One region of the Massilia sp. WG5 genome, then DNA from elsewhere that is predicted to be linked to it. Evidence: predicted binding sites of a transcription regulator. Region 1 holds the regulator's gene; each other region holds the start of a gene.
The links. The regulator sigma-54, encoded in region 1, starts transcription at its own class of promoters, with help from an activator protein. The targets are predictions, from matches to a motif close to TGGCANGNAANCTGCTTT.
Positions count from the first base shown of each region.

Region 2: a site for sigma-54 is predicted at 2,495-2,512, ahead of AM586_RS09255 (PEP-CTERM sorting domain-containing protein). Genes of this name have one in related genera too.
Region 3: a site for sigma-54 is predicted at 3,410-3,427, ahead of prpB (methylisocitrate lyase). Genes of this name have one in related genera too.

Region 1 covers NZ_CP012640.2:3,959,182-3,965,228, reverse strand. The annotation lists gene AM586_RS17720 (GntP family permease) at 1-772, opposite strand, end outside; gene AM586_RS17715 (3-hydroxyacyl-CoA dehydrogenase family protein) at 872-1,789, opposite strand; gene AM586_RS17710 (enoyl-CoA hydratase/isomerase family protein) at 1,867-2,952, opposite strand; gene hpf (ribosome hibernation-promoting factor, HPF/YfiA family) at 3,052-3,429, opposite strand; gene AM586_RS17700 (RNA polymerase factor sigma-54) at 3,492-4,976, opposite strand; gene lptB (LPS export ABC transporter ATP-binding protein) at 4,979-5,758, opposite strand; gene lptA (lipopolysaccharide transport periplasmic protein LptA) at 5,755-6,047, opposite strand, start outside.
Region 2 covers NZ_CP012640.2:2,084,299-2,090,345, reverse strand. The annotation lists gene edd (phosphogluconate dehydratase) at 1-493, shown strand, start outside; gene eda (bifunctional 4-hydroxy-2-oxoglutarate aldolase/2-dehydro-3-deoxy-phosphogluconate aldolase) at 518-1,144, shown strand; gene AM586_RS09265 (hypothetical protein) at 1,163-1,741, shown strand; gene AM586_RS09260 (hypothetical protein) at 1,846-2,343, shown strand; gene AM586_RS09255 (PEP-CTERM sorting domain-containing protein) at 2,563-3,255, shown strand; gene AM586_RS09250 (S8 family serine peptidase) at 3,341-5,137, opposite strand; cyclic di-GMP riboswitch class I at 5,229-5,315, opposite strand; gene AM586_RS09245 (VOC family protein) at 5,540-6,019, opposite strand.
Region 3 covers NZ_CP012640.2:5,206,917-5,212,963, forward strand. The annotation lists gene AM586_RS23220 (cation acetate symporter) at 1-1,452, shown strand, start outside; gene AM586_RS23225 (M20/M25/M40 family metallo-hydrolase) at 1,583-3,202, opposite strand; gene prpB (methylisocitrate lyase) at 3,474-4,364, shown strand; gene prpC (2-methylcitrate synthase) at 4,389-5,555, shown strand; gene AM586_RS23240 (GNAT family N-acetyltransferase) at 5,555-6,047, shown strand, end outside.

The DNA.
Region 1 (6,047 bases):
CGCCGTACCAGACCGGGATCATCTTGGTGAACACGAAGTTGGCCACGCCCACCAGCACCAGCGGCAGGACCGCGATGACCGGGTTCGGCAGCGCTTCGCTGGACGCCTCCTGCGGTTCGTTGACGAGCGAGGCGCCATAGCCCTCACCCTTGGCCATCGCGGCGCGGCGACGCCATTCCAGGTAGCCCAGGCCGACCACGATGATGAACAGCGAGCCGATCGTGCCGAGCACCGGCGCGGCCCAGCCCGTGGTCTTGAAGAAGGTGGTCGGGATGATGTTCTGGATCTGCGGGGTGCCCGGCAGCGAATCCATCGTGAACGAGAAGGCGCCCAGCGCGATCGCGCCCGGCATCAGGCGCTTCGGGATATTGCTTTGACGGTAGAGCTCGGCTGCGAAGGGATAGACCGCGAACACCACCACGAACAGCGACACGCCGCCATAGGTCAGCAGCGCGCACACGGCCACGATCACGGCGTTCGCGCGCGAGCGGCCGATGTAGCGGATCGCGGCCTGCACGATGGCTTTCGAGAAGCCGGACATCTCGATCACCTTGCCGAACACGGCGCCGAGCATGAACACGGGGAAGTAGAGCTTGACGAAGCCGACCATCTTTTCCATGAAGATGCCGGTGAAGACCGGGGCCACGGCGGAAGGGTCGGTGAACAGGACCGCGCCCAGCGCGGCGATCGGGGCGAACAGGATGACGCTGTAGCCGCGGTAGGCGGCAACCATCAGGAAGGCCAGTGCGGCCAGGACAATCAGAAACGACAAAACAGACTCCTCTATTGTTTTACTTGGTATTGCGGTGTCCCCTGCCGCGTCGGGCAGTGAAGGCACACCTTGTGTCATGCCGCGCGTGGCGGCGATGATTCATTTGCCTGAAAGCTGGCGCAAGCGGCGCGCCTTCAGGTCTGCGATCCGGTCTTCGTCCCAGGTATAGAAGCCCTGCCCCGTGCTTGCGCCGAGTTCGCCCTTGTCGACGTGGGCGCGCATCAGCTCGAGCACCTCCTCGTCCTTGGCCAGCGCCGGCATCAGGTTGGCGCCGATCCCCATCAGGGTATGCAGGCCGCCGAGGTCGGCGCTCTCGAAGGGCCCCATGATGCTGTAGCGCCGCCCCAGGCAGGCTTTCATCACGGCGTCCACGGTCTCGGGCGTGGCCGCGCCGGAACGCACGATGTGGAGCGCTTCGCGCAGCACCGCGAACTGCAGCCGGTTGCCGATGAAGCCGGGAATCGCCGCCTTCAGCACCACCGGCTCCATGCCGATGCCGGCCAGCAGGCGCACGCTGCGCTCGACCGCGTCGGGCGCCGTCGCGCTGCCCGGCACCACTTCCACCAGCGGAATCAGGTGCGGCGGGTTCCAGAAATGCGCGACCAGGAACCGGGCCGGTTTCCGCATGTGTTCGGACAGCGCGTCCGGCGGAAAACCGCTGGTATTGCTGGCGATGATGGCATCCGGCGCCATGATGTCTTCGAGCTGGGCATACAGCGTGTGCTTGGCCCCGAGGACTTCGGGAATCGCTTCGATGGCCATGGCGGCGCCGGCCAGTTCGTCCAGGCCGCCGCTCACGCGCAGGCGCGCGAGCGCGGCGTCGCGTTGCGGCGCGTCGACCAGGCCCGCCGCCATCAGCTGCGACAGGATGTCGGCCGCGCGGACAGGAATCCCGGCCGCGCGTTCGGGGTCGGCTTCCACTACCAGCGTGGCGTGGCCGGCCAGCGCGAACTGCGTCGCGATGCCAACGCCCATCAGGCCGCCTCCGACGACACCGATGACGTGAATATCTGTCATGTTGTCTCCTTATGCGAATGGCGCAACGATAGCAGGGATGATGCATTGCGTCATCGGAAAGCGGGGCACTACAGTATTTATACTAGGTCCCGCAGCGGATGCGCATGCGCCGGCCACACCGGCTCGAAGAAGCGCGCCACCATCTCCGGTGTGACGGCCTCGAGCGTCGGCGGGTTCCATGCCGGCGCATTGTCCTTGTCGATCACCAGGGCGCGCACGCCTTCCAGCACCTCGCCGTGCTCGAAGTTGCGGCGCACCAGGGAGCGCTCCATGCGCAGGCAGCCGGCCACGTCCATGCTGGCGCCGCGCACCAGCATCTCGCGCGTCACGGACATCATCAGCGGCGAGCGCTGGCGCATGGCGGCCAGGGCTTTCTGCGCGAAGGGGCTGGCGTCGCCGGCCAGCGACTCCATCACGGCCTGCACCGAGGATGCCGCGAAATGGCGATCGATCAGCGCACGCTGTTGCTGCAGCTGGCTGTCGCCTGCCTGCGCTGCGAACGGCGCCGCGAAGGCGCGGATCGCGGCCGGCAATTGTGCGCCCGGCGTGGCGGCGATCAGGTCCTGCAGCGCAGGCAATTGCGCAGCGGGGACAAACACGTCGGCCAGGCCGACGTAGAGGGCATCGGCGGCGCCGATGGTGTTGCCGGTCAGGCCCAGGTACATGCCGAGCGCGCCCGGCGCATGCGACAGGAAATGGCTGCCGCCGACGTCCGGGAACAGGCCGATGTTCACCTCGGGCATCGCCATCTTCGTGCGTTCGGTCACGACGCGCAGGCCGCTGTCCGGGCCGCCTTGGGCGATGCCCATGCCGCCGCCCATAACCACCCCGTCCATCAGCGCAATATACGGTTTCGGATAGAAATGGATCAGGTGGTTCAGCGCGTATTCTTCGGTAAAGAAGTCTTCCAGCAGCGCACTCCCGCCCGTCGGCGTGGCATGCCCGGCCTGGTGGAAGAAGCGGATGTCGCCGCCCGCGCACAGGGCTTTTTCGCTGGTGCTCTTGATAATGACGGCGTCGACGCCGGCCTCGTCGCGCCAGGCCAGCAGGGCTGCCGTCAGCGCGCGCACCATGTCCAGCGACAGCGAGTTCAGGGCCTTGGGCCGGTCCAGGGTAATGATGCCGGTGCCGTTGGCGACGCGGGTCTGCACGTATTCGCTCATGTCTCTTTGTTATTCATGAAATGGAAAACGGCATTCTAGCGCCCAACAAACGAAAAGGGCGCCAATGCGCCCTTAGTCCTTGCTGTGCCTGCGGAATGATCACGCTGCGGCGGCAGCTTCTCCTCCCTCAATGGACTCGTTGGATTCGTTGCTCATGCGTTTCAGCGGAGTGTTACTGTGATTCTGAAGCATCTGCTTGTACTTCTGGACTTGCCTGTCGAGGCGGTCCATCAGCATGTCGATCGCGGCGTAGAGGTCGTGTGCGGCGCTCGCAACGTGAACGATCTTCCCAGCAACGCGCAAGTTGATCTCGGCCTTCTGGCGTTTTTCTTTCTCGGTGAGATTGTCTATGCAGAGGATGACGTGGGAGTCGATCACTTGATCGAAATGGCGGGTGATGCGTTCAAGCTTGTTCTGTACGTATTCTCGGATTGCTGGGGTTACATCGAGATGATGTCCGCTGATAGTGAGATTCATACACACTCCTTTGAAGATGCGCTGCCAGGACATGCGCGCATCTTGCGCAGCTGGGCAGCTTGTTACAAGGATTTGCGAAGGCTAACGGGCGGGATCTTCAGCGCCTCACGGTATTTCGCGACCGTGCGGCGTGCGATAACCATTCCCTGTTCCCCTAGCATCTCCGCGATCTTGCTGTCGGATAAAGGGTTCTTGGGGTCTTCTGCTCCTGTGAGTTGTACGATAAGAGCCCGGATCGCGGTCGAGGATGCTTCGCCTCCTGCCTCGGTCGCGACGTGACTCCCGAAAAAGTACTTCAGCTCAAACATGCCGTGCGGCGTCAGCATGTATTTCTGCGTTGTGACGCGAGAAATTGTGCTCTCGTGTAGACCTAGTGTATCAGCTATCTCACGTAAAACAAGGGGCCGCATGGCAACTGCGCCGTGGGAGAAAAAGTTCCGCTGGCGCTCGACGATTGCTTGCGCTACACGCAGGATCGTGTCGAAGCGCTGGCGCATGTTCTTGATGAGCCACTTCGCTTCTTGCAATTGTGCATTCAGCTGCGACTCCGATTTTCCCTGCTTCATCAAGGCAGCGTAGATGCTGTTCACGCGCAGGCGCGGCATCACTTCCGGATTCAGCTGCACGCTCCAGCCGTCCTTCGCGCGGCGCACGATCACGTCCGGCACCACGAAGTCGGAGACGTCGGAAGCGAAGGCCGCGCCCGGATGCGGATTGCACTGGCGGATCACGGCCTGGGCTTCGCGCAGGTCTTCGTCGTCGCAGTCGAGGGCCTTCTTGAGCTTGTTGAATTCGCGCTGCGCGAACCAGGTCAGGTAGCGTTCGACGATGGTCAGCGCCATGCGCCGCGTCACCATCGGCACGCCGGGCATGCGGCGGATCTGCAGCGCCAGGCATTCGGCGGCGCTGCGGGCGCCGACGCCGGGCGGGTCCATGCTCTGCACCAGCGACAGGGCCGTGCGCAGTTCGTCGAACTCGATCTCCAGTTCGGGCGGCATGCGCGCATGCAGCTCGTCCAGCGATTCCTCGAGGTAGCCGTTGTCGTCGAGGGTATCGACGACGATCTCGACCAGCGCGCAGTCGCGCGGCGAGATGCAGGTCAGGCGCACCTGTTCCATCAGGTGTTCACGCAGCGAGACCGGGCTGGCTTCCAGCTGCGGGCGGCCGTCTTCGTCCTCGCCGCCGTTGCCGGAGCGGCCCGGCTCGCCCCATTCCATGTCGTGCTCGGCGCCGCCGGCCTCGCCGCTGTCGCCGCCCTCGCCCTCGCCGCCGGCGTTGTCCTTGCCCTCCTCGCCCTGGCTCTGGGCGGGCGGCGCGTCAGGCGTGGTGGAGGTCGAGGCGCCGTTGTTGATGGCGCCGTCCGCCAGCAGGCGCACGGAGCGGTCGAGCGGATCGTCGAGGCGCTCGAGCAGCGGATTGTCGCTCAGTACCTGCTCGATCTCCTGGTGCAGCTCGAGAGTGGACAGCTGCAGCAGCCGGATCGACTGCTGGAGTTGCGGCGTCAGCGCAAGGTGCTGTGATGTCTTGAGTTGCAGCGTCTGTTTCATGGCTACATCCGGAAGTGTTCACCCAGGTAGACGCGGCGGACCGATTCGTTGGCGATGATATCGTCAGGACGTCCGGAAGCCAGCACCGCGCCCTGGTTGATGATATACGCGCGATCGCAGATGCCAAGCGTCTCGCGCACATTGTGGTCGGTAATCAGCACGCCGATCCCGCGCTCCTTCAGGAAGCGCACGATGCGCTGGATCTCGATCACCGCGATCGGATCGACGCCGGCGAAGGGTTCGTCCAGCAGCACGAAGCGCGGGTCGGTCGCCAGCGCGCGCGCGATCTCCACGCGGCGCCGCTCGCCGCCCGACAGCGACAGCGCCGGGTTCTCGCGCAGCTTCTCGATCTGCAGGTCGGCCAGCAGCTCGTCCAGGCGTTCCTGGATGCGCGCCTTGCCCAGCGGCTTGCCGTTCTCGCGCTGCAGTTCCAGCACGGCGCGGATGTTCTCCTCCACCGTCAGCTTGCGGAACACCGAGGCTTCCTGCGGCAGGTAGGACAGGCCCAGCATGGCGCGCCGGTGGATCGGCAGGCTCGTGATGTCGGTGCCGTTGATGACGATGGAACCGGCGTCGGCCGGCACCAGGCCCACGATCATGTAGAACGAGGTGGTCTTGCCGGCGCCGTTCGGGCCGAGCAGGCCGACCACCTCGCCGCAGGCGACCTGCAGCGAGACGTCGCGCACCACCAGGCGCTTGCCGTAGCTTTTCTGCAGCCCCTTGACGACCAGGGTGCTGCCGGCGCCGGTGACGGCGGCGGCGTCTGCGTGGACATCCATCATTGCTTGGCTGCTCCCGACGGTGCTGCGGCCGGCGCCGCAGCGGGTGCCGCAGCGGGCGGACTACGGCGCGGTGCGATGATGATGGTGCTGCGCCCGCCGCCCGGCTTGCTGTCGCCGCTGGCGTCGTTGTGCACGTTCGCCTGCTCGGTGCGGTTGTCGTAGGAGATGAAGGGGCCGTTCACTTCGCTCGTCATGCGCTTGCCTTCGAGCTGCTTGACGACGGCGTTCGAGAACAGCTTGACCACTTCGGTGCGCTCGTCGTATTCGATACGCTGGGCCTGGCCCTCGG
Region 2 (6,047 bases), 1.9 Mb from region 1:
GATCCGCTTCCAGGGCCCGCGCGCGAACGGCATGCCGGAACTGCACGCGCTGACCCCGGCGCTGTCGAACCTGCAGGACGCCGGCTTCCACGTGGCGATGGTCACCGACGGCCGCATGTCGGGCGCTTCCGGCAAGGTGCCGGCGGCGATCCACGTGTCGCCGGAAATCCTGGCCGGCGGTCCGCTGGGCCTGGTGCGCGACGGCGATATCATCCGGGTCGACGCGACCGCCGGCACGCTCGAGGCGCTGGTGCCGGCCGACGTGTGGGCATCGCGCAAGATGGCCACCGCCGACCTGAGCAAGAGCCACATCGGGATGGGCCGCGAGCTGTTCGAGGTGTTCCGCAAGTCCGTCAGCGCGGCCGAGCAGGGCGCCGCCCACTTCCCGCTGCCGTCGCCGATCGAGACCACCGTTCCCCTGCACGAAGGCCTTGATTCCGGTGAGATCATGCCGGGTTCCGACGAAGACTTCCTGTTCCGTAAATCCAAGTAAGAGAGCACAACGATGAGTACTGATATGAACCTGCTCGACATCATGAAATCGGCCGTCGTGATCCCGGTGATCGCGATCGACGATCCGGACCACGCCGTTCCCCTCGCGAAGGCCCTGGTCGCCGGCGGCATCCGTGTGCTCGAAGTGACGCTGCGCACCAGGCACGGCCTGGAGGCGATCCGCGCGATGGCCCAGGTCGAAGGCGCCATCGTCGGCGTCGGCACCCTGACCCAGCCGGAAGAATTCGCCGCCTCGCGCGATGCCGGCGCGGTGTTCGGCGTGTCGCCGGGCCTGACCCCGGCGCTGATCGAGGCAGCGAAAAAGAGCGGCCTGCCGCTGCTGCCGGGCTGCATGACCCCGTCCGAAGTGATGCTGGCGCGCGAAGCCGGCTTCAAGCAGCTCAAGCTGTTCCCGGCCGTGCCGGCAGGCGGCATCGGCATGCTGAAGGCGATCGGCGGCCCGCTGCCGGACGTCACCTTCTGCCCGACCGGCGGCATCTCGATCGAGACCGCGCCGCAGTTCCTGGCCCTGAAGAACGTGGCTTGCGTGGGCGGCTCCTGGCTGACCCCGGCGGACGCGATGAAGGCCGGCGACTGGGACCTGATCACCGACCTGGCCAAGGCCGCGTCGGGCCTGCGCGCGGCTGCTTGAGGCGTACATGAGGCGCACATGAGGCGCCTGGCGCGCGGGCTGACCGCGGGCGAGATCGCGATGGCGTCGCTGCTGTTCGGCGGCGCCATCGACTACACGCGCGTGCGGGTCCACAACCGCCGCTACCTGCCCCTGGGCCTGCAGCCGAAGAACTGCGCCATGACCCCGAACGGCAGCATCTACTTCCACCACTCCTGCTTCCTGCCCGACTACAGCCTCGGCAATCCGACAGTCATCCACTGGTTCATGCACGAGATGGTGCACGTCTGGCAGCACCAGCTCGGCTATCCGGTCCGCCTGCGCGGCGCGATCCGGATCGGTCTTTCCTACTATTACGAACTGCGCGAAGGCGCAAGCCTGGCCGACTACAACATGGAAGCCCAGGGCGACCTGCTGGCCGATTATTTCGCGCTGAAGTTCCTGCGCCTGCCGCGCGTCGTGCGCCAGCGTCGCCATGCGCACCGGATCGACTTGTACGAACAGGTGCTGGCGGGTTTCCTGGCCAACCCATCGGACCGCGGGCAACTGCCGCGCGGCGGAGCGCGCAAGTTCATGTCGAGCCGTCGTCCCCGCGCAGGCGGGGACCCAAGTTCGTAGCGCTGTCCCAAACGCTTGTGTAAACCACTTGCGTCGAATCAACCCCCGCTCGAGCCCAGCAACGTAGGCTGTCGTCCGTACGTTTGTTTCCTGTGGGATATTTTATGCAGCCGTCATTCCGCGCCGGTGCCTTGGCCACCCTGGCACTCACCCTGATTCCGGTACAGGCCGCCCTGGCGCGCACCGGCGCCGCCGAGGTCCGCGAAGGCCCGCGCGGCGGTCCCTGCTTCACCATCAGCCCGCGCGAAGAACGCGCGGGTACGCCGGATTTCCACGCCGTGACCGTCTCCGACGGCCAGCGCCTGCTGTGGAAGATGACCATGCCGCCCGAGCGTACCTTTCCCCTCAGCTTCTCCATGTGCGTGCCCTACGGCGGCCAGGTCGCATCGCTGCCGCGAACCCGGGCGACAGCGCTCGAAACCGGCAAGGTCTACTACCTGCGCATCGACGCCCGCCCCGCCCAGGGGCGCGGCGTCGCCCAGGCCTATGAAGCGCGCTTCTGCCTGGCGAAGCAGCATGACGGCAGCGCCGTCGTGCACCAGATCTGGGACAGCGACCGGCCGGGCAAGCGCCTGTTCGGCTGCCTGCCGCCGGGGGAGTGATCCGCCTGTCCTGCGCATGAAGCTGCGCCGTCCCTGGCCGATTTATTTTATTCACGAAGGGTAAGTTTGTCGTGTCGACGAACTTTACATTTTCGCTGTCTTGTAACCGTCCGTGATAAAAATATCTAATGTAATCAAGCCCTTAAAGAGCAGGCACGTCTATTGCTAATATTTACGTGTCTGCTGACAGACCCACCTAATTAATTATATGAGGGTAATATGAACCGGTCCAAACTCGTGAAGAACCTGGCAGTTTCTCTGTTTTGCGCTACCGGCATGTTGGCCGGTACGGCGGCATTTGCAGCCCCAGTTGGCGCAAGCTGCAGCGTTATCAATGTAACAAAGGGCTCGGTCGCCAATGCAACCACGGACGATGTGACGCTGAACAGCGCCTGGTCCACTGCCTGTGCGTTTTCTAACGTCAACCCGTCACAGGGCCCCCAAGGTAACACTTCCGGCTTCGGCAGCGCCTTCGACGCCTATGCCACGGATACTTCGACCCCCTGGTCCTTGCTGGGCAAGATCGCAAAAACCAGCGGCACTGTCACCAGCAATGGCCTGATCCTGACGCTGGCGGCGGATGGAACCTGGACTGTTAAGAACACCACCACTGGCGCGCTGATGCTGGACCTGGTGCTCGACATCCATGCCGGCAACACGTCGACGGCCTTCCTGTTCGACGATCAAACGATCGGCGCCGGCGCAACGCTGAACGGCAGCTGGGCAATCCAGTGGCATAACAATGGCGGCCAGATCCCCGGCTACTCCAATGCAGTCTTCTTCGCGCGCGACCTGGGCGAAGGCGGCTCGGGCGGCGGCGAAGGCGGCAACGTGCCGGAGCCGGGCAGCCTGGCCCTGATGGGCCTGGGCATGCTGGGCGTGGTGGCGCTGCGCAAGCGCAACAAGGCCTGATGCTGCGGGCTTGAAGCGGCAAAAAATATGGCGCCCGAGGGCGCCATATTTGTTTTTGCAAGCGGGCCGTGGCCCGCCGCTGTCATCAACGCGAGCTCACGTTGACCGAGCTCGTGCTGGTATTGCCGGCCGCGTCGCGTGCGGTCACGGTAATGGTATGCGTACCGGCCGCGATCTTCTTGGTATTCCAGTTGTAGCCCAGCGAACCGCCAGTGCCCTGCGCCTTGGTCGCGCCGTCGATCGCCAGGGTCAGCTTGATGCCCGCTGCACCGGCGTTGTCGGTGGCGTTGACGCTCACCGAGACATTGCCGTTGACGGTGCCGCCGGTCGGATTGGTGATCGTGACCACCGGCGCGGTCGTGTCCTTGGCGACGCTGGTGGTGACGTTCGACACGTTGACGCTCACGGCGGACGCGCTGCCGGCATTGCCCGCGGCATCGTAGGCGACAGCGCTTACGCTGACCTTGCCGTTGGCCACGCCGGTCGAATCCCAGCTGAAGCTGAACGGCGCCGTGGTGTCGGTGGCGACCACGGTGCCATTCACGACCAGGTCGACCCGCGCCACGCCGACGTTGTCGCTGGCATTGACCGTCACCGGCACCGCGCCCGACACCGTGCTGCCGGCGAGCGGGGCGGCCAGCGAAGCGGTCGGCGCGGTCGTATCGGCCGGCACCACGAAACTTGCCGCGGCGCGGACGGCGGCGGCGGCGTTCACGCGGCCGTAGCCGAACACCGGGTCGAGGCCGGCGGCGCCGAGGTCGACCGCGGTCGAATACAGGATGGACTGCACCTGCTCGCCGCTCAGGTCGGGGCGCGCTGCCATGACGAGCGCGGCGACGCCGGCGCTCAGCGGGCTCGAGAACGAGGTGCCTTGCCAGGTCGAGTAGCCGCCGTTCCTGTCCGTGCTGATGATGCCGGTGCCCGGTGCCGACAGCGTCACGAAGTTGCCCCAGCTCGAGAAGCTGGCCTTGGCGTCGTTGGTGGTGGTTGCCGAGACGGCGATCATCGAACCGTCGGTGCTGATGTTCTCGTCGATATTGCTGTTGCCGGCCGAGACGAACACCAGGCCGCCCTTGCTCTTCATGTACTTGGCCGCGCTCATGATGGTGCTGCTGCCCGCGACGCCGCCGTAGCTGATGTTGGCGACCCGGGCGCCGTTGTCGGCGGCATAGGTCAGGCCGCTGGCGATGGTGCTGTAATAGGCGGTGCAGCCGCCGGTGGTGCTGTCGCTGAAGGCGACGCGGATCGGCATCAGGCGGGCCGCGCCGGCCACGCCGGCCACGCCGGTCGCGTTGTTGGTGCTCGCCGCCGCCACGCCGGCCACCGCGGTGCCGTGGCCGCACACGTCGGTCAGGTCGGTATTGTTATTGTAGAAGTTGTAGCCCGGGACCAGGCGGCTCACCAGGTCGGGATGGTTGACGTTGATGCCGGAATCCAGGATGGCGATCGTCACGCCCGCGCCCTGGGTGGTGTCCCAGGCGCTCGTGGCGCCGACCTGGGTGAGATGCCACTCGCTGCCGAGGTAGGGATCGTTGGCGGTCGCGGTGGCCTGGACCACGCGGTCGAGTTCGGCGAATTTCAGTTCCGGACGGTGCGACAGGGCAGCCGCGACCGCGGTCTCCGACGCGTTGCCCGGCAGGTCGACCACGTACATGCGGCTCTGGCCGAGCTTGCGACGCTTGCCGCCGTGCTCTTTCAGGATGTTGTCGAGGGCCGTATCGGACAGGCCCGGACGCGCTTCGATGATCACGCGGCCACGCGCATACGCATCCTTGGGGGCGGCCATGCTGGCGCCGGATGCGGCCATCAGGGCGCCGATCACGGCGACGGCCAGGATGGAAGATTTGCGGAAGGAAGCGATCTGGTTCGAAGCAGTGTGCATGGCGATATCCTGTTTATGGTTGATAAAGGCAGGATGGCTGGCAGGCCGCTTCGCGAGCGCGGCAGAATGCCCCGTGCTCGAAAGATCGGTGTCTGGCAGTCCTGCCGTCATGGGGCTCGCGCCCTTTAGACCGTTGACTTTGCGTCCTCCACTTTCGCGGAGTTTGCCCTTTGCAGATGATGAACCGAGTATATCTACGTCATTTCCTGGTTACAACTAATTTCTTACTGGAAACGTAGAATTTATGTTCCTTGTGGAAACAAATCAACAAATTGGCATGGTAAATCGGCGTCCTTGCCTTGCTGTAAGGCGCCGATTTTGACGGATTTGTCGGAAATTTAATGACTGTTAATTAAATGGAATCTGGTATTGCGGCTTTTGTAACTGGCGCCGCGCGTGCCCTCAGTTGCGCCGCGCCGCCTCGACCGCCGCCACATCGATTTTCGTCATCGTCATCATCGCCTCGAACACGCGCTTGGCCACCGCCGGATCGGGATCGGCGATCGACTCGGACAGCACGCGCGGCGTGATCTGCCACGACAGGCCCCATTTGTCCTTGCACCAGCCGCACACGCTTTCCTGCCCGCCGTTACCGACGATTGCATTCCAGAGGCGGTCGGTTTCGGCCTGGTCATCGGTCGCGACCTGGAAGGAGAAGGCTTCGCTGTGCGTGACGCCGGGTCCGCCGTTCAGGCCGAGGCAGGGGATGCCCATCACCGTGAACTCGACCGTCAGCACATCGCCTTGTTTGCCGGCGGGATAGTCGCCGGGCGCGCGGTGGACCGCCTTGACTGCGCTGTCCGGAAAGGTCGCGGCGTAGAACGTCGCTGCATCCAGGGCATCGCCCTTGAACCACAGGCAAATCGTGTTTTTGCTGGCCATGCTCGTCTCCTCAGGTAGTGGGATCGAT
Region 3 (6,047 bases), 1.2 Mb from region 1:
GGCGGCATCACCGGTTTCCAGAACGGTCTCGCCATCGCCGGCGACTACATGTCGGCAGCAAGCTTCCTGGGCATCTCGGCCGCCGTGTTCGCCAACGGCTTCGACGGCCTGATCTACGCGATCGGCTTCCTGGTCGGCTGGCCGGTCATCACCTTCCTGATGGCCGAGCGCCTGCGCAACCTGGGCCGCTTCACCTTCGCCGACGTCGCAGCCTACCGTTTCGCCCAGAAGCCGGTGCGCATGTTCGCCGCTTCCGGCACCCTGGTGACCGTGCTGTTCTACCTGATCGCGCAGATGGTCGGCGCCGGCCAGCTGATCAAGCTGCTGTTTGGCCTGGACTACAGCATCGCCGTGGTGCTGGTCGGTATCCTGATGATGGTCTACGTGCTGTTCGGCGGCATGACCGCCACCACCTGGGTGCAGATCATCAAGGCCGTGATGCTGCTGGCGGGCGCCTCCTTCATGGCGTTCTCGGTGCTGGCGATGTACAACTTCAGCCCGGAGCAGCTGTTCGCCAAGGCCGTCGAAGTGCACAGCAAGGGCTTCTCGATCATGGGCCCGGGTAACTTCATCAAGGACCCGATCTCCGGAATCTCCTTCGGCATGGCGCTGATGTTCGGCACCGCCGGCCTGCCGCACATCCTGATGCGCTTCTTCACCGTCCCGAGCGCCAAGGAAGCGCGCAAGTCGGTGCTGTGGGCAACCACCTGGATCGGCTACTTCTACATCCTGACCTTCATCATCGGCTTCGGCGCGATCGTGCTGGTCGGTACCAACCCGGGCTTCAAGGACGCGGCCGGCAAGCTGCTGGGCGGTAACAACATGGCGGCCGTGCACCTGGCCAAGGCCGTCGGCGGCGACGTCTTCCTCGGCTTCATCTCGGCCGTGGCCTTCGCGACCATCCTGGCGGTGGTGGCCGGCCTGACCCTGTCGGGCGCCTCGGCCGTCTCGCACGACCTGTACGCCACCGTCATCAAGAAGGGCCAGCCGGCCCCGGGCAGCGAACTGCGCGTCTCTCGGATCACCACCATCGTCCTCGGCATCATCGCCGTGGGCCTGGGCTATGTGTTCGAGACTGTCAACGTGGCCTTCATGGTGTCGCTGGCCTTCGCGATCGCCGCCTCGGCCAATTTCCCGGTGCTGTTCATGTCCGTCCTGTGGAGCAAGTGCACCACCCGCGGCGCGACCATCGGCGGCTTCCTGGGCCTGGCCACCGCCGTGATCCTGACCGTGCTGTCGAAGTCGGTGTGGGTCGACGTCTTCCACAACAAGACCGAGATCTTCCCGTACACCTCGCCGGCCCTGTTCTCGATGATCGTCGGCTTCGTCGGCGTGTGGCTGTTCTCGGTCACCGACAAGAGCCCGCGCGCTGCGATCGACAAGGCTGGCTTCGAGGCGCAGGAAGTGCGTTCGGAGACGGGGATTGGTGCGGCGGCGGCTTCGGCGCACTGAGTAAGCAGCATCGTCGTTCCCGCGTTAAGCACCGTCGTCCCCGCGCAGGCGGGGACCCAAGTTCTGCATGCGTTACCTTAGCGCCGGCAACCTTGGGTCCCCGCCTTCGCGGGGACGACGGCGTTTACGCTCAGTCCTTCGCCGGATCCCGATAATGGAAAGGATCCGTCGCCGTCGGCTGCTTCGGCAACACGTTGCGCGGCATCGGGGTGTCGCTTTCGGCGGCCTGCAGCAGCACGGTGGCCATGATCACCGCGGCCTGGCGCAGGTCTTCGGTGCGCAGGTGGTCGAAGGTGTCGAGGTTCGAGTGGTGCACGCGCGAACCGTAGTCCAGCGGGTCCTGGATGAACTGGAAGGCGGGCAGGCCCATGCCGGCCATGACTTGGTGGTCGGTGCCACCGGTCTTCTTGGCCACGACCTTGTTCGCGCCCAGGCTGTCGAACGGCGCGAGCCAGCTGCGCAGCACCGGCATCGCCGCGAAATTCCCTTCCGCGTAGATGCCGCGGATCTTGCCGGAGCCGTTGTCGAGGTTGAAGTAGGCCGCCATCTCCTGGTAGCCCGGCAGCGGCGTGATCGGATAGGTCTCCCACATGAACTCGGGCAGCTTCGCCATCTCCGGATTGCTCGGGCGTGCGCGCGTGGCGATGTGCTGGCGGATGTAGGCCAGGGAGCCCAGCAGGCCCTGTTCCTCGCCCGACCACAGGGCGAAGCGGATCGTGCGCTTCGGCTTCACGCCCAGCTGCGACAGGATGCGCGCCGCTTCCATCACCACCACCGAACCCGCGCCGTTGTCGGCGGCGCCGTCGCCGGCCACCCAGCTGTCGAGATGGGCGCCGGCCATCACGTAGCCGGCCTGCGGGTCCTGGCCCGGGATCTCGGCGAGGATGTTATAGGCTTTGCTGTCGCGGTCGTCGAAGTGCACATTGCTGTTCAGTTCCAGCTTCACTTCGCCGACCTTGGCCAGGCGCGCCAGGCGGCGGTAGTCCTCGGCCGCCATCTCGACTTCCGGCAGCGAGACGGTCTCGCCCTTGCGGTGGAAGTAGCCTTCGCCCTGCACCAGGCCGCCGCTGCGGTAGGACATCTTCACCAGCGCCTGCGCGCCTTCAAGCGCCATGAAGCGGTCGATGTCGCGCGCCAGCTCGAAGTATTTTTTATACAGGTCGAACGACTGGTCCGGATCGTAGTGCGGCTGGTCGTAGGTCGACAGCTTGCCCAGTTCCGCCTCGTCGAAGCGCTTGAAGGTGGCGGTGGTGTCGTCCTTCGGATCGTCCGGATAGCTGACCAGCACGATCTTCCCGCGCAGCTTGCCCTTGTACTGGGCCAGGTCGCGCGCATGGCGGATCGGCGCGACCACGATCGGGGCGCTGATCGTGCCGCGGGTGGGCGGCGTCCAGGCCACCGGGATGGCGGTCAAGGCCAGCGGACGGGGCGCGACCATGCGCACGCTCGAGGATTCGATCCACCAGCCGCGGCCGAACTCGTAGCCTTCGGCGTGGACATTCTTCAGGCCCCAGCTGCCGAACATCTGCTGGGTCCAGTTCTCGGCCTGGCGCATCGCCGGCGAATTGGTCATGCGGCCGCCGATGCGGTCGCTCAGGTAGGCCGCGAGGCTCACGACCTGGCCGCGGTTGTAGCCTTCATCGGCGATGCGGTTGATGGTGTTGGCGTCGACCGGTTCGGCGCGGGCGCCGACGCAGGCCGCCAGCATGCCGGCCAGCGCGAGATGGCGGGCCTTGGGAATGTGGACCATAAATCCTCTTGGGTTTGTTATTGTCAAAAGAGAACTGCGTCGGCGATTCTACGCTTGTGCGAGCCCGGCCGTACCAGAAAGATTGCGGCTTGCCTGTTGCAGCAGGGTGTTTCACAATGAAACGTTCATGAAACGCAGTGCCCCGGATGCATGCCCGGGGCAGGCATAAGTGCTTGAAAACACGGGGCAGGGCGGGCGTGGGGGGCTTGGCACGCTGCTTGCATTAGCTTGACCGTATTCCCGTCAACGCATCATTGAAAGGTAAGAGGACATGAGCCAACTCTCCGCAGGCGCCACATTCCGCCTGGCCGTCCAGGAAGAACATCCGCTGCAGGTGATCGGCGCGATCAACGCCAACCACGCGCTGCTGGCCAAGCGCGCGGGCTACCGCGCGATCTACCTGTCGGGCGGCGGCGTGGCCGCCGGCTCGCTGGGCCTGCCCGACCTCGGCATCTCGGGCCTGGAAGACGTGCTGATCGACGTGCGCCGCATCACCGACGTGTGCGACCTGCCGCTGCTGGTCGACATCGACACCGGCTTCGGCTCGTCGGCCTTCAACGTCGCCCGCACCGTGCGTTCGCTGATCAAGGCCGGCGCCGGCGCCTGCCATATCGAAGACCAGGTCGGCGCCAAGCGCTGCGGCCACCGTCCGGGCAAGGAGATCGTCAGCCAGGGCGAGATGGTCGACCGCATCAAGGCCGCCGTCGACGCCCGCACCGACGATCAGTTCGTGATCATGGCGCGCACCGACGCGCTGGCCGTCGAGGGCCTGGACAAGGCCGTCGAGCGCGCCGTCGCCTGCGTCGAGGCCGGCGCCGACATGATCTTCCCGGAAGCGATCACCAGCCTCGAGATGTATGCCCAGTTCAAGAAGGCGGTCAAGGTGCCGATCCTGGCCAACATCACCGAGTTCGGCGCGACCCCGCTGTTCACAGTCGAGGAGCTGAAGGGCGCCGACGTCGACATCGTGCTGTACCCGCTGTCGGCCTTCCGCGCCATGAACAAGGCTGCCGAGAACGTGTACGAAGCGATCCGCCGCGACGGCACCCAGAAGAACGTGGTCGACACCATGCAGACCCGCGCCGAGCTGTACGACCGCATCGACTACCATAGCTTCGAGCAGAAGCTGGATGCGCTGTTTGCCCAGAACAAAGCCAAATAAATCACCGCATACGGAGACTTTCACATGATTGATCAGACCACGCAAACCGATACCCCGACCTTCAAGCCGAAGAAATCCGTGGCCCTGTCCGGCGTCACCGCCGGCAACACCGCGCTGTGCTCGGTGGGCCGTTCCGGTAACGACCTGCACTACCGCGGCTACGACATCCTGGACGTGGCCGACACCTCCGAATTCGAAGAGATCGCCTACCTGCTGGTGCACGGCAAGCTGCCGACCGTGGCCGAGCTGAAGGGCTACAAGGCCAAGCTCAAGATGCTGCGCGGCCTGCCGCAATCGGTCAAGGCCGCGCTGGAAGCGCTGCCGGCCGCCTCGCATCCGATGGACGTGATGCGCACGGCCGTCTCGGTGCTGGGCTGCACGCTGCCGGAAAAGGACGACCACAACATCCCGGGCGCGCGCGACATCGCCGACCGCCTGATGGCCTCGCTCGGTTCGGCGCTGCTGTACTGGTACCACTTCAGCCATAACGGCAAGCGCATCGAGGTCGAGACCGACGACGATTCGATCGGCGGCCACTTCCTGCACCTGCTGCACGGCCACAAGCCGAACGAGGAGTGGGTCAAGGCCATGCATACCTCGCTGATCCTGTACGCCGAGCACGAGTTCAACGCCTCGACCTTCACCGGCCGCGTGATCGCCGGCACCGGTTCCGACATCTACTCGGCCATCACCGGCGCGATCGGCGCGCTGCGCGGTCCGAAGCACGGCGGCGCCAACGAAGTCGCCTTCGAAGTCCAGAAGCGCTACGAGAACCCGGACGAAGCCGAAGCCGACATCCGCAACCGCGTCGCCAACAAGGAGGTCGTGATCGGCTTCGGCCACCCGGTGTACACGATCGCGGACCCGCGCAACAAGGTGATCAAGGAAGTGGCGCGCAAGCTGTCGTCGGATGCCGGCTCGATGAAGATGTTCGAGATCGCCGAGCGCCTGGAATCGGTCATGTGGGAAGTCAAGAAGATGTTCCCGAACCTGGACTGGTTCTCGGCCGTCTCGTACCACATGATGGGCGTGCCGACCGCGATGTTCACGCCGCTGTTCGTGATCGCGCGTACCTCGGGCTGGTCGGCCCACATCATCGAGCAGCGTATCGACAACAAGATCATCCGTCCGAGCGCCAACTACGTCGGTCCGGAAGACCTGCAGTTCGTGCCGCTGGCGGAGCGCAAGTGATGAACGGGACCGATGCCATGCTGGTGCGCCCCCTGGTCCCGGCCGACGCGGAGCAGTACCGCGCGTTGCGCCTGGCGAGCCTGCGCGATTTCCAGTGTGCCCACGGTCCCGACTACGAAGAGGCGCTCGCCCAGCCCTTGTCCTGGAGCGAAAAGCGCCTCGCCAGGCCGGATTATTTCTGGTTCGGCGCCTTCGACGGCGCGCTGGAGAATGCACCCCTGGCGGGCGCGATCTGCCTGCGCACCACGGAAGGCAGGCGCCTGCGCCATTCGGCCAGCCTGAACAGCCTCATGGTCCGCCAGGACTACCAGGGCCGCGGCATCGCGCGCCTGCTGACCTCGCACCTGATCCGTTTTGCCCGCTCGCTCGGCCATCTCCGCCAGCTCACGCTCGAGGTGAACGAACAGAACTTCCCGGCACGGCGGCTGTACGACAGCGTCGGCTTCCGGCAATTCGGCGTCGAGCCGGATGCCATCCTCCATGCAGGCAGGT